Regions from separate parts of the Paenibacillus sp. PK3_47 genome, predicted to be linked through region 1. Evidence: riboswitches for the same ligand, from Rfam matches in the RefSeq annotation. Region 1 holds a riboswitch; the other holds the start of a gene.
The links. A riboswitch is a leader RNA that binds a small molecule or an ion and turns the genes downstream of it on or off. The one in region 1 is predicted to bind cobalamin.
Positions count from the first base shown of each region.

Region 2: another riboswitch for cobalamin. It lies ahead of C2I18_RS14140 (anaerobic ribonucleoside triphosphate reductase); the one in region 1 lies ahead of C2I18_RS16625 (S-layer homology domain-containing protein).

Region 1 is NZ_CP026029.1:3,740,603-3,745,502, forward strand. It holds gene C2I18_RS16620 (GAP1-N2 domain-containing protein) at 1-2,473, shown strand, start outside; cobalamin riboswitch at 3,095-3,291, shown strand; gene C2I18_RS16625 (S-layer homology domain-containing protein) at 3,650-4,900, shown strand, end outside.
Region 2 is NZ_CP026029.1:3,190,432-3,195,331, forward strand. It holds gene C2I18_RS14130 (ribonucleoside-diphosphate reductase subunit alpha) at 1-811, opposite strand, end outside; gene nrdG (anaerobic ribonucleoside-triphosphate reductase activating protein) at 1,001-1,516, opposite strand; gene C2I18_RS14140 (anaerobic ribonucleoside triphosphate reductase) at 1,513-3,498, opposite strand; cobalamin riboswitch at 3,783-4,012, opposite strand; gene C2I18_RS14145 (MTH1187 family thiamine-binding protein) at 4,350-4,658, shown strand; tRNA gene C2I18_RS14150 (tRNA-Thr) at 4,741-4,812, shown strand.

The DNA of each region.
Region 1 (4,900 bases):
GCGTGCAGTGGAACTGACGGAAGTAATCTACAGTGTGCTGCCCTATGATTTCCGCCGCAGGCTGGGTGTAATCACCTACGCCAATGAGCCGAAAAGCCGCAAATATATTCATCTTACCTTTGTTGAGAAGGGTTCCCTGCGCCAAGGCGACCGGAGTATCGAGAGAGACTTCACCTTTGATATGGCTTCAGGCCGGATTTTGAACGCGGACTTTGGCGGGCAGAGTCAGCCTTTTGCCGAACTTGCCTGGAAGACGCTGGAGCGTAAGGGGAGCCTGGAGGACTTTGCGAGATTTGCTGATTCACTGCTGCCCGGAGAGAGCACGGAACGTAAGCTGTCGCTTGCGCTCTATAATGAGCTGGCGGTATTTTATGAAATTGAACAGGGAGATGAAAACCTCTATACCGGGAACAAACAGGCTGTTCTGAGCGGGCTGCTGTCCTATCTTAAGCCGGAGGGGGCGCTGGTGTCGCGTGTGCGGCTGAACGATATGTTCCTGGAGCGGTTTGACCGCGAGTATGACCTGATCCGCAGCAAAGGCATTCCGCAGCCGGAGATTATGGAGAGCTTCAAGGAATATTTTGTGCTGAAGGGCCATAATTACCGGGTCAAAATCGTCGAATACTTCATCAACGGGATGCTGAACTGCAGCTCTGCCGGCCGTGAGGATGCACTCGCTTCAGCTTACAATATTATTGAGAGTGATGATGAACTGAGCAGCGCATTCTTCAAAAGAGTGCTGGCCCAGCCTGTCTTCCGCAGCAAGCTGCTTGAACCGTATTTGGAGACGAGGCTGGCTTCAGCGGCCAGAACATCCGATATTCTGCGGTTTGTCACCCACTGGGGACGGTTTCTGCCTGAGGCGCTGCAGCTGTCTTTTGTGCGTGATGCGGTCAAGGATTATCTGCTGGAGAAGCTGCAGCGGGATAAGGACCCTGTGGGTGCAGTTGCTGCCATAGACGAAGCAGTGGACAAGGCGGAAAAAGAACGGCGCAGAGGCGGCGGGACACATCCCGAGGCGCTGGCGCTGCTGCAGGAGCTTAAGGTTGCTGCGGAACGTTTTCTGCTGAACCGGGTATCTCTGGATGAGCTGACCCAGGAGCAGCTGCTCGATATTTCGTTCCTGCAGTACCGGGACATCACCGACTGGCAGCCGCCGCTAGACTCCATCAGCAGGCAAAAAGCTAATGCGCTCCGTGCCGCTTACCGCTGGTTCGGGGAGGAGAATCCGGATGAGAAGATTTTTGCCGGACTTACGCCCAAAGAGCTCGATGATGTACAGCTGCTGGGACGGCGCTGGCTGAAGGAAACGCTGTATATCGAGCCGTTCGAACGGCTTCCGCTGGCGTTTTATCACAGTGCTGACCGCGAGGGCGGTCCGCTTGATTATGAGGCGCTGATGGATCTGGTGGTCCGCAAAGCGGGGAACAGCAAGGAGACGGTCTACCGCTTCTTCGCCTGGTCACAAGACAGCCGCCTGTTCACGGTGTCGAACAAGAAGCTGCATCCGGCGTACCGCAAGGCGGTGCTCAAGTATTTCCTGAACAAAGACCGCGATGCATTCAAAAGCCGCGAATTCCGCAAAAACTACATGTCATCCGCAGGGCCTGCCCTGCAAAATGTATACAACGAGGCCCGCTCCAAGCTGGCTTCGCCGCTGGCGCGGTGGATCAGCCGCAGCCGATTTCAGCTCCTGATCTCCGGCTCCATCCTGGGGATCGTGCTGATCGGCATCATTGTGGCGGTCAGCCTGCTGCGCCCGGACAGCAAGGAGGCCGCTCTGCCGGCGGCCAGTCCGTCGCCGTCCGCTGCGGCCGCGTTTGCCCCCGCTGCCGTGTATCTCGGCAGCGAAGGGGCGGAGGGGACCGGCAGCCGGCTGGTGTTCTCCTTTGCCGACGCTGAGGAATGCACCGCCTTTAACCCGGCGGTGATTAGTGTAACGGCCTCCGGCGGGGACGCGGTGGCCTACGATGTTACGGCGATTGAACGGGGCGGCTGTCCCGTTCAATCGCCGGAGGCTGGAGCCGCCGGGGATGACGGCGGCGGAAACGCGGCTGCGGCGGATGCAGCCGGGGAAGAGAGCGGCGCGGCGGAGAACGCGCCTGCCGAGGGCGAGGGCGGCGCAGCGGAGGACGCGCCTGCCGAGGGCGATAGCGGCGCGGCGGAGAACGCGGCCGCTGAAGGTGATGGCGGCGCGGGGGAGAACGCGGCCGCTGAGGGTGATGGCGGCGCGGCAGAGAACGCGCCTGCCGCCAACACAGGCACGGCTCCGTACACCGTCAACGCGCTGCTTGAAGCGGGAGCCAGCGTTGCGGTAGGTGATATGATCACCGCCGGAAAGTACTCGCTGATGCTCGAAGCAAGTCCTGGCAGTACGCCGCCGTCAGCTACTCCGTCAGCTGCTGATACGGATGCTGATACAGGCAGCCCTGAGCCTTCCGCTGAAGCAAGTGCGGATGCGGAAGCTGAGTAACAGCATGAGCCGCTACCTCATATGCGGATTATGCTGCGAATGTGACAGAGCTGAATGTTTCTCATAGTAAAACCAGACAAAGCAGCGTTTCCCGTAATTCGGGGAAACGCTGCTTTACTTTTATGGACATTCCCTGCGCTAACGGACCCAGGATCCGTTATTTATTGATTTTGGCACGCTTATTATTTCTAACGGACCGAGGTTCCGTTATTCGCACCAAAATGACCTCATCTGCACACTTTTACTGAAAATAAGGCCCACTGAGTCCGTTAGATTCTGTGAGCGCCTGAAATCGCGGAAATAACGCCCCCTGTGTCCGTTACGCTCGGTCAGTCGCTCAGGATTCCGGTAAAATAGGTACCCTTAAACCCTATAAAACTGCTGACGCCCATTTCCATTAGCACAAGCCGCTATCATCCTCACAACAACTATCCCCGCCGCCGGACTATTTTCTTCAATAAAAGCGGAGAACGGCTGACTAACTAACATTTGGAATCTCTCAAATCCTGTTGGCATTCGCAGGTAACAGTCACTAACTCCTGACCGGGTACCGTTTTCCATTCAGCTTTTCTATGGACATACCGGAGATTACTAGATATGATTATGAAAATAATTAAAATTTAATAAGCACTAGGAAAAGGTGCGGTTCTACGCGTAGAATCCGCTTAAAAGGGAAGTCCGGTGCAAATCCGGTGCGGACCCGCCACTGTAAATGCGAAGCAACTCTCGGAGTGCCACTGTCCTGTGATCAAGGGTGGGAAGGCAGAGGGAAGCGATGAAGCATAAGCCAGGAGACCTGCCTTTTTCCGGAACGTTTCTATTCTTCGTGGGGTGAGAATGCGGAACATATGCAGATGAAATGAACTGTCGGTGTGGCTTTGGCACCGTTATGCTCGCTGTGTATTTTCCCTGGCCGCCCTTCGTGGGGCGGCTTATTAGCGTGTCAGAATGTGTAAACTTTTGGGCCCTCCCGCAAAGAACTTGATAACACATTGAAGCAAGGCCCCACTCAGTTTGTGGGGATATTTAGTGCGGACAGGCGGGTTGCGTTCATCCGGCTGATTTATGCTCCTGGAGAAAGAGTGCTGAATCAGGCAGGTAATGTGAAGCGAGTATCGGCAGATGCTTTTTTGTAGTGTCTGCTGCAAGACTAATATTATTATAGGAAAGAGGTTAATGATGAAGACGATTCTTTCTGCCAAGTCCTTTGTGCTTGGTCTGGCATTATTGCTGGTTATTTCAACGTTGGGTTCGGCTTTTGTTCCGGCAGGACAGGCTTTTGCTGCTGAGACAGCCCTAGCGGCAGCAGACACTGGTGCGACAGATGTATCTGCAGCCGACGCTCCCCAAATCACTGTATCCGAAGCTATAGAAGACACCGTCAAGCTTATCCTAAACAGCGGTGTGAAGTCCGACTGGGAGGCGATCGGGATAACCCGGGCCGGATACCAGGTGCCGGGGAGCTATCTCCAAGTGTTGGAGAACACAGTACAGACTGAAGGCAGACTTAGCAAAGTTACCGATTATGCCCGGACCGTACTTGCCATAACAGCTCTTGGCGGTGATGCGGCGAATTTCGCCGGCAGCGGTTCTGCAGCAGGGTACAACCTGTTGGAGAAGCTGTATAACAGCGACAAAATGAGCAGTGAGACGGTGAACGGACCCGTGTATGCACTGCTTGCGCTTGATTCCGGCAGCTATACTATTCCGGACGGTGCCAAGTGGACACGCACAGCGCTGGTAGACGAGATTCTGAAACAACAAAAAGATGATGGCGGTTTTGCCCTGTTCGGCTCGGCCGGAGATCCTGATATAACGGCGATGACCCTGACAGCGTTGGCGCCGTACCAAGATAAGCCTGAAGTGAAGACAGCCGGTGAAAAAGCTGTACAATGGCTATCCTCCCGTCAAGATGCCAACGGTGGCTACGGCGGCAGCAGTGAAAGTGTTGCCCAGGCTATTATCGCGCTCACTTCCAACGGAATTGATCCAACAGGGGAACGTTTTACTAAGAATGGAACCGACCTTGTAGGAAGATTAATGAGCTTCTTCGTGCAAGGCGGCGGTTTTTCACATACCCCAGGTGCTGCTGCTAATTCACAGGCAACCGAGCAGGGCCTGCAGGCCCTCGTTGCCTACAATCTGCTCGGCGGCAGCGGCAAGCTGTATGACTTCCCTAAGCCTGCGCAGCCTGAAGAACCCTCTGCCGTTAATGTGGCGCTGTCTGTTGAAGGACCGCAGGGAACAGTGGCAGAAGGCAAACTAACGGCCCTCAATGCTCTGGATGCGCTGAAACAGCTCACGGCGGCCCGCAATATTCCGCTTGATATTACTGTATATCCGTTTGGCAGTATGGTTGATGGAATTAACGGGATTAAGGGCGGCACTTACGGCGGCGGCTACTGGACTTTTCTTGTCCATCGAGGC
Region 2 (4,900 bases), 550 kb from region 1:
GGGCCCGGACCTTGCCGAGGTAGACGCCGATGCCGCCGCCCATTTTGCTGAGCCGGGCTACATCCGTGTTGGAGTCGAAAATCCCCTCCAGCGAGTCATCCACCGTATCGATGAAGCAGCTGGAGAGCTGTCCGGCCACTTTTTTACCGGCGTTGGACATGGTTGGTGTTGCGGCGGTCATGTAGATGTTGCTCATGGCCCAGTAGGCTTCCTTCACAAGCTCCATCCGTTTCTCTTCCGGCTCCTGGTGCATCAGGTACATGGCGATAACCATATAACGTTCCTGCGGCAGCTCCATGACACGGCCGTCAAAATCATGGGCCAGATAACGGTCAGACAGGGTAAGCAGGCCGATATAATCGAACAGCAGGTCACGCGTGTAATCAATGGTGCCCCCAAGCTCGGCAATTTGTTCTTTGGTGTAGTGGGTCAGCAGCTCTTCGCGGTAGATGCCTTTTTTGACAAGCTCGGCAATGAGCGGATAGAGCTCGCCGTAAGGCTCGTCCGGATAGGCCTTGTAGCGGCGGTTAACGGCAGCTTTTTTGTAGAGGGAGGTCAAAAGGGAACGTGCGGCAGCAAACTTCCAGTCCGGCTCTTCTTTGGATACGAGCTCAAGGGCGCTCATCGTGAACGCGCTGCTGATCTCTTCACCGCTGACCTCGCTGCGGCGCAGCTTGGAGTTCACACCGCGCAGGAGGCTGTCTTTGCTCAAGTGCTCCAGGCCATTCAGGATACGGTCGGCATAAACAGACAGGCGGATTTCATCAAAAGCTAACTGGCGGTTTTCGGGCTTCACTACAAGTTCTGGCATAATACATTCATCCTTTCGACTTTAGAGATAATTGTGAATATCAAAATTTGAAGTATATGGGCACAGAAAGCAGCTAAGAAAAGGGCTTAGCGTGCTTTTGTAATTACCGTTATTCAATTATGCAGAGGCTGCCCTTGCCTGTGAGGGGAGGTGCAGCCTACTTCAACTGTTCATAAGTTACAATTATCACTACAGCACCGCAGGCTGCCAATGGATGATCTCCGTACCTGCTAGACTGGCCGGAATATCAATGATACGCTGGTTGCTGCTGCCGCGGTAGGGGAGGGTGGTGTCTTTGAGCTCTTCCACAAAACGTCCGTCAATAACGACCTGGCACAAGTTCAGCAGATTCCACTCCGGCGAGCCCGGATGGGCTGTAAGCTCTTCATAGGTGTATCCCGTGTAGATCCAGACCGGGAAGTCCGGCAGTACACTTCGCAGCTCATGAATGAAGCCCGCCGCCTCTTCCGCTGAGAAAAAAGGGTCACCGCCAGCCAGCGTAAGCCCGTCCAGCAGCGGATTGGCTGCCAGCTCGGCTATAATCTCATGCTGCCGCTCCAGCGTGAAAACCTCACCGTAATTGAAATTCCAGGTTTTCGGATTAAAGCATCCCGGGCAGCGGTGGCGGCACCCGCTCAGGAAGAGGACGGCCCGCATGCCCTCGCCCTCATTGATCGATTCCGGATAGTAGCCGCATATATTCATAGATGCTTGACGCGGTCCCGTACTTCGGCCTGCTTGGCCGCGTTGAAGCGGGTCTGGTAATCGCCGGTCAAATACCCGGTCACCCGGCGCAGACGGCGGATATGGGTATCGTGCTCATGGGCGCCGCAGGAAGGGCAGTGGGTGCCGATGACCCCTTCGTAGCCGCAGCCGGAGCAGCGGTCAATCGGATGATTGATGCTGAAATAGCTGATTTGCTGTTCAAGCGCATATTTGATGATCTTAACAAAAGCCGCCGGGTTGCTGCGGGCGTTGCCGTTAAGCTCAACATAAGAGATGGCGCCGGCGTTGCAGTGCTCATGGAACGGCGCTTCAAGACTGATTTTTTTGGCTGCACCCAGCTCATAATAGACCGGAATGTGGAACGAGTTCGTATAGTACTCGCGGTCGGTTACGCCCGGGATGGAGCCCAGCACCTTGCGGTCTACTTTGGTGAATTTGCCTGACAGCCCTTCAGCAGGCGTGGCAAACAGCGTAATATTGAGATCCAGCTCTTCGCTCTTGCGGTCGCAGTACTCGCGCATGTGGCGGACAATGGCAAGCGCCTTGGCATGAACCTCTGCATCTTCGCCGTGATGTTTGCCGTACATGGCCTTCATGCATTCTGCGATGCCGATGAAGCCGATCGACAGGCTGCCGTGCTTCAGCAGATCGCCGACGCTCTCCTCAGGAGCCAGCATTTCGCCGCCTTCCCAGACCCCTTCACGCATCATGAAATCGGAAGCCTTGGCCTTCTGGGCGGCCTGGATGCGGAAGCGGTGCAGCAGTCCCTCCAGGGCGATATCCATATAGTGATTAAGGTCCTCATAGAAGCCTTTTTCGTCTGCAGTAAGGCGCCGGCCTGTAATGGTACCGTGAGCCAGACCCAGACGGACCAGATTCAGCGTGTTAAAAGAAAGGTTGCCTTTGCCGGAGCAGTGATTGCGTCCGAAGCGGTCGCCCAGCACCCGCGTGCGGCAGCCCATGGTTGCGAATTCCGTATCCGGATCAGCCGGATCGTAATACTGCAGGTTAAGCGGCGCATCCAGGTTGGCAAAGTTCGGGTACAGTCTGCGGGCGGAGCATTCGGCGGCTTTGAGGAACAGCTCATAGTTCGGATCGCCCTGCTGCTGGTTGATACCCTGCTTGCATTTGAAAATCTGGATCGGGAAGACCGGTGTTTCACCGCTGCCGAGCCCGTTCATGGTCGCCGTCAGCAGAGAGCTGATTACGAGCTGGCCTTCAGGTGAAGTACAGGTGCCGTAATTAATGCTGGTAAAAGGAATCTGTCCGCCGGAACGGCTGGACATCGTATTCAGATTATGTATCATGCTCTCAGCGGCCTGGAGCGTTTCGATCTCGGTCTCTTTTAACGCAAAACGGAAGGAACGCGGATACTGCTCCGCCAGATCGCTGCGGCTCATTGTGATTTCGCCCAGATGCTCACCGGCCTGGCCTTCTTCAAAGTACTCCAGACCTTTACGGAACAGCTTGGCAAAGGATTTGGTCACATATGGCGCCAGATCAAAATCGATCTTGTTGGCGGATACGCCGCCGTACTGCGCATTCTGCTGGGACTGGAAAATAATCGCCACCAGCGACATCGCCGTCATAATCGAGTTGGGAGGGCGGACGCTGCCGTTGCCCGTGTTGAAGCCTTCGCGGAGAAGACGTTCGAACGGAATGAAAATACAGTTCGTCGTTCCAATGGCGTATTGGTCCAAGTCATGGACGTATACTACATTGTCTTCGATCGCCTGTACCAGCTGCGGCGGCATGGTGAAGTTGCGTGCATACCATTTGGAATACTCGCTTCCGAATTTGCTCATCTTTCCGGAGAAGCTCTCCCCGTTCAAATTGGCGTTCTCGCGCAGCAGGTCAAGATCCCGGCTGTCGATAATGTCGCGTCCCAAATGTATAACTTCTTCCAAAAGAACCTCCTGTGCAGCTTGTCCACCGTTGTACCGTTTCTCCAGCAGCGTCATTATGTAGCTCTCTCCCCTCGGTATTATAATCAGGAAGTCCAACCTCCTGACATCAGTAAAAAAAGCATCTCCTGCCAAATAGGCGGGAAATGCCCGGATGCGGGTGCGGCAAGGATCCCTGTACGGATCTTGCCGGTGATGTGTAATGCAGAAGCCGATACCTGAAGGTGATAAGCTTTATTACCCTCAGGTATCGGCAGCCTCTATTCCCTGAAATAGGGCAGGCTGATCTGCTTGTGCAGGCCGCATGCGGACACCTCGCCTGTTTCCCGCAGGCACTAGATATGGTGTCGGTAAAACAGGCAGGCCTCCTGGCTTCCGCTGAATCTTCCGGCGCCTTCCCGGGGACTCTTAGGCCCCAGTGGCTGCTGCCGGAGGATGCTGCCGCGCAGGCTCCGGAAAGTCTGCGTACATCCGGTTACAGTGGCGGGACCGCAGCGGAATTTCACCGCGTTTCTCTATTAAGCTTCTGCACTCCTGTTGAGAGTGAAGCACCTGTTTTCACTATATTTTGTTGTCGTTAGTTAAAAATAACCCAATATATTGTGTTTGTAAACCACATTTTTCTAAACCCGCGCCGGGAGCGGAATCCGCCGCCTTACTCACAAGTGATCCACAGGTTAGTCCACAGGTAATCCACAATGTATCCGCAAAAATTCATATTTAAAGTCATAAATTGTCCGAAAATATGCCACAAAGACTTCATAAAAATAGTGCGCGTGACACTGTAAATGAGATAGGGGGAACAGCTATATATTGATGTGATTTGTAGGAGAGCTGATCAGTTGGTAAAATAAGAGGACAGTTAAACTGTGCAGAATGCAGTTACAAATGAACAGGAGGAATTAACGATGGCGATTGGCGAAGTTACGGTCATTCCGATTGGCACGGGCAGCACCAGCCTCAGCAGCTATGTGGCCGATATGCAGCGGGTGCTGCAGACCGTGGAGGGCATTACTTACGAGCTGACCTCTATGGGCACCATTATAGAAGGTCCGGTATCCAGAATTCTCGCTGCGGTAGAGGCGCTGCACGAGTCCCCTTTTACAGCCGGAGCGCAGCGGGTATCCACTTCACTTAAGATCGATGACCGCCGCGACAAGCCTTCCACCAGCCGCAGCAAGCTGGAAGCCGTGGAGCGCAGGCTGCAGGCGGACTAAGAGAAGGTCCGGATAAAGGGTCTTGCGTTTCCGGACGGAAGTTGTATAATGTTTTTTGTTTGACGTACAAGTCAGGCTTCAGGCTGGTGTAGCTCAGGGGTAGAGCAACGCACTCGTAATGCGTAGGCCGGGGGTTCAATTCCCTTCACCAGCATCTTTAAAAATACTATAAGGACGCGGTCTCCAGGGTTTTTAGGGACGCGTCTTTTTTCTGGATTTACCCCCATTTCTACCATTCTTCT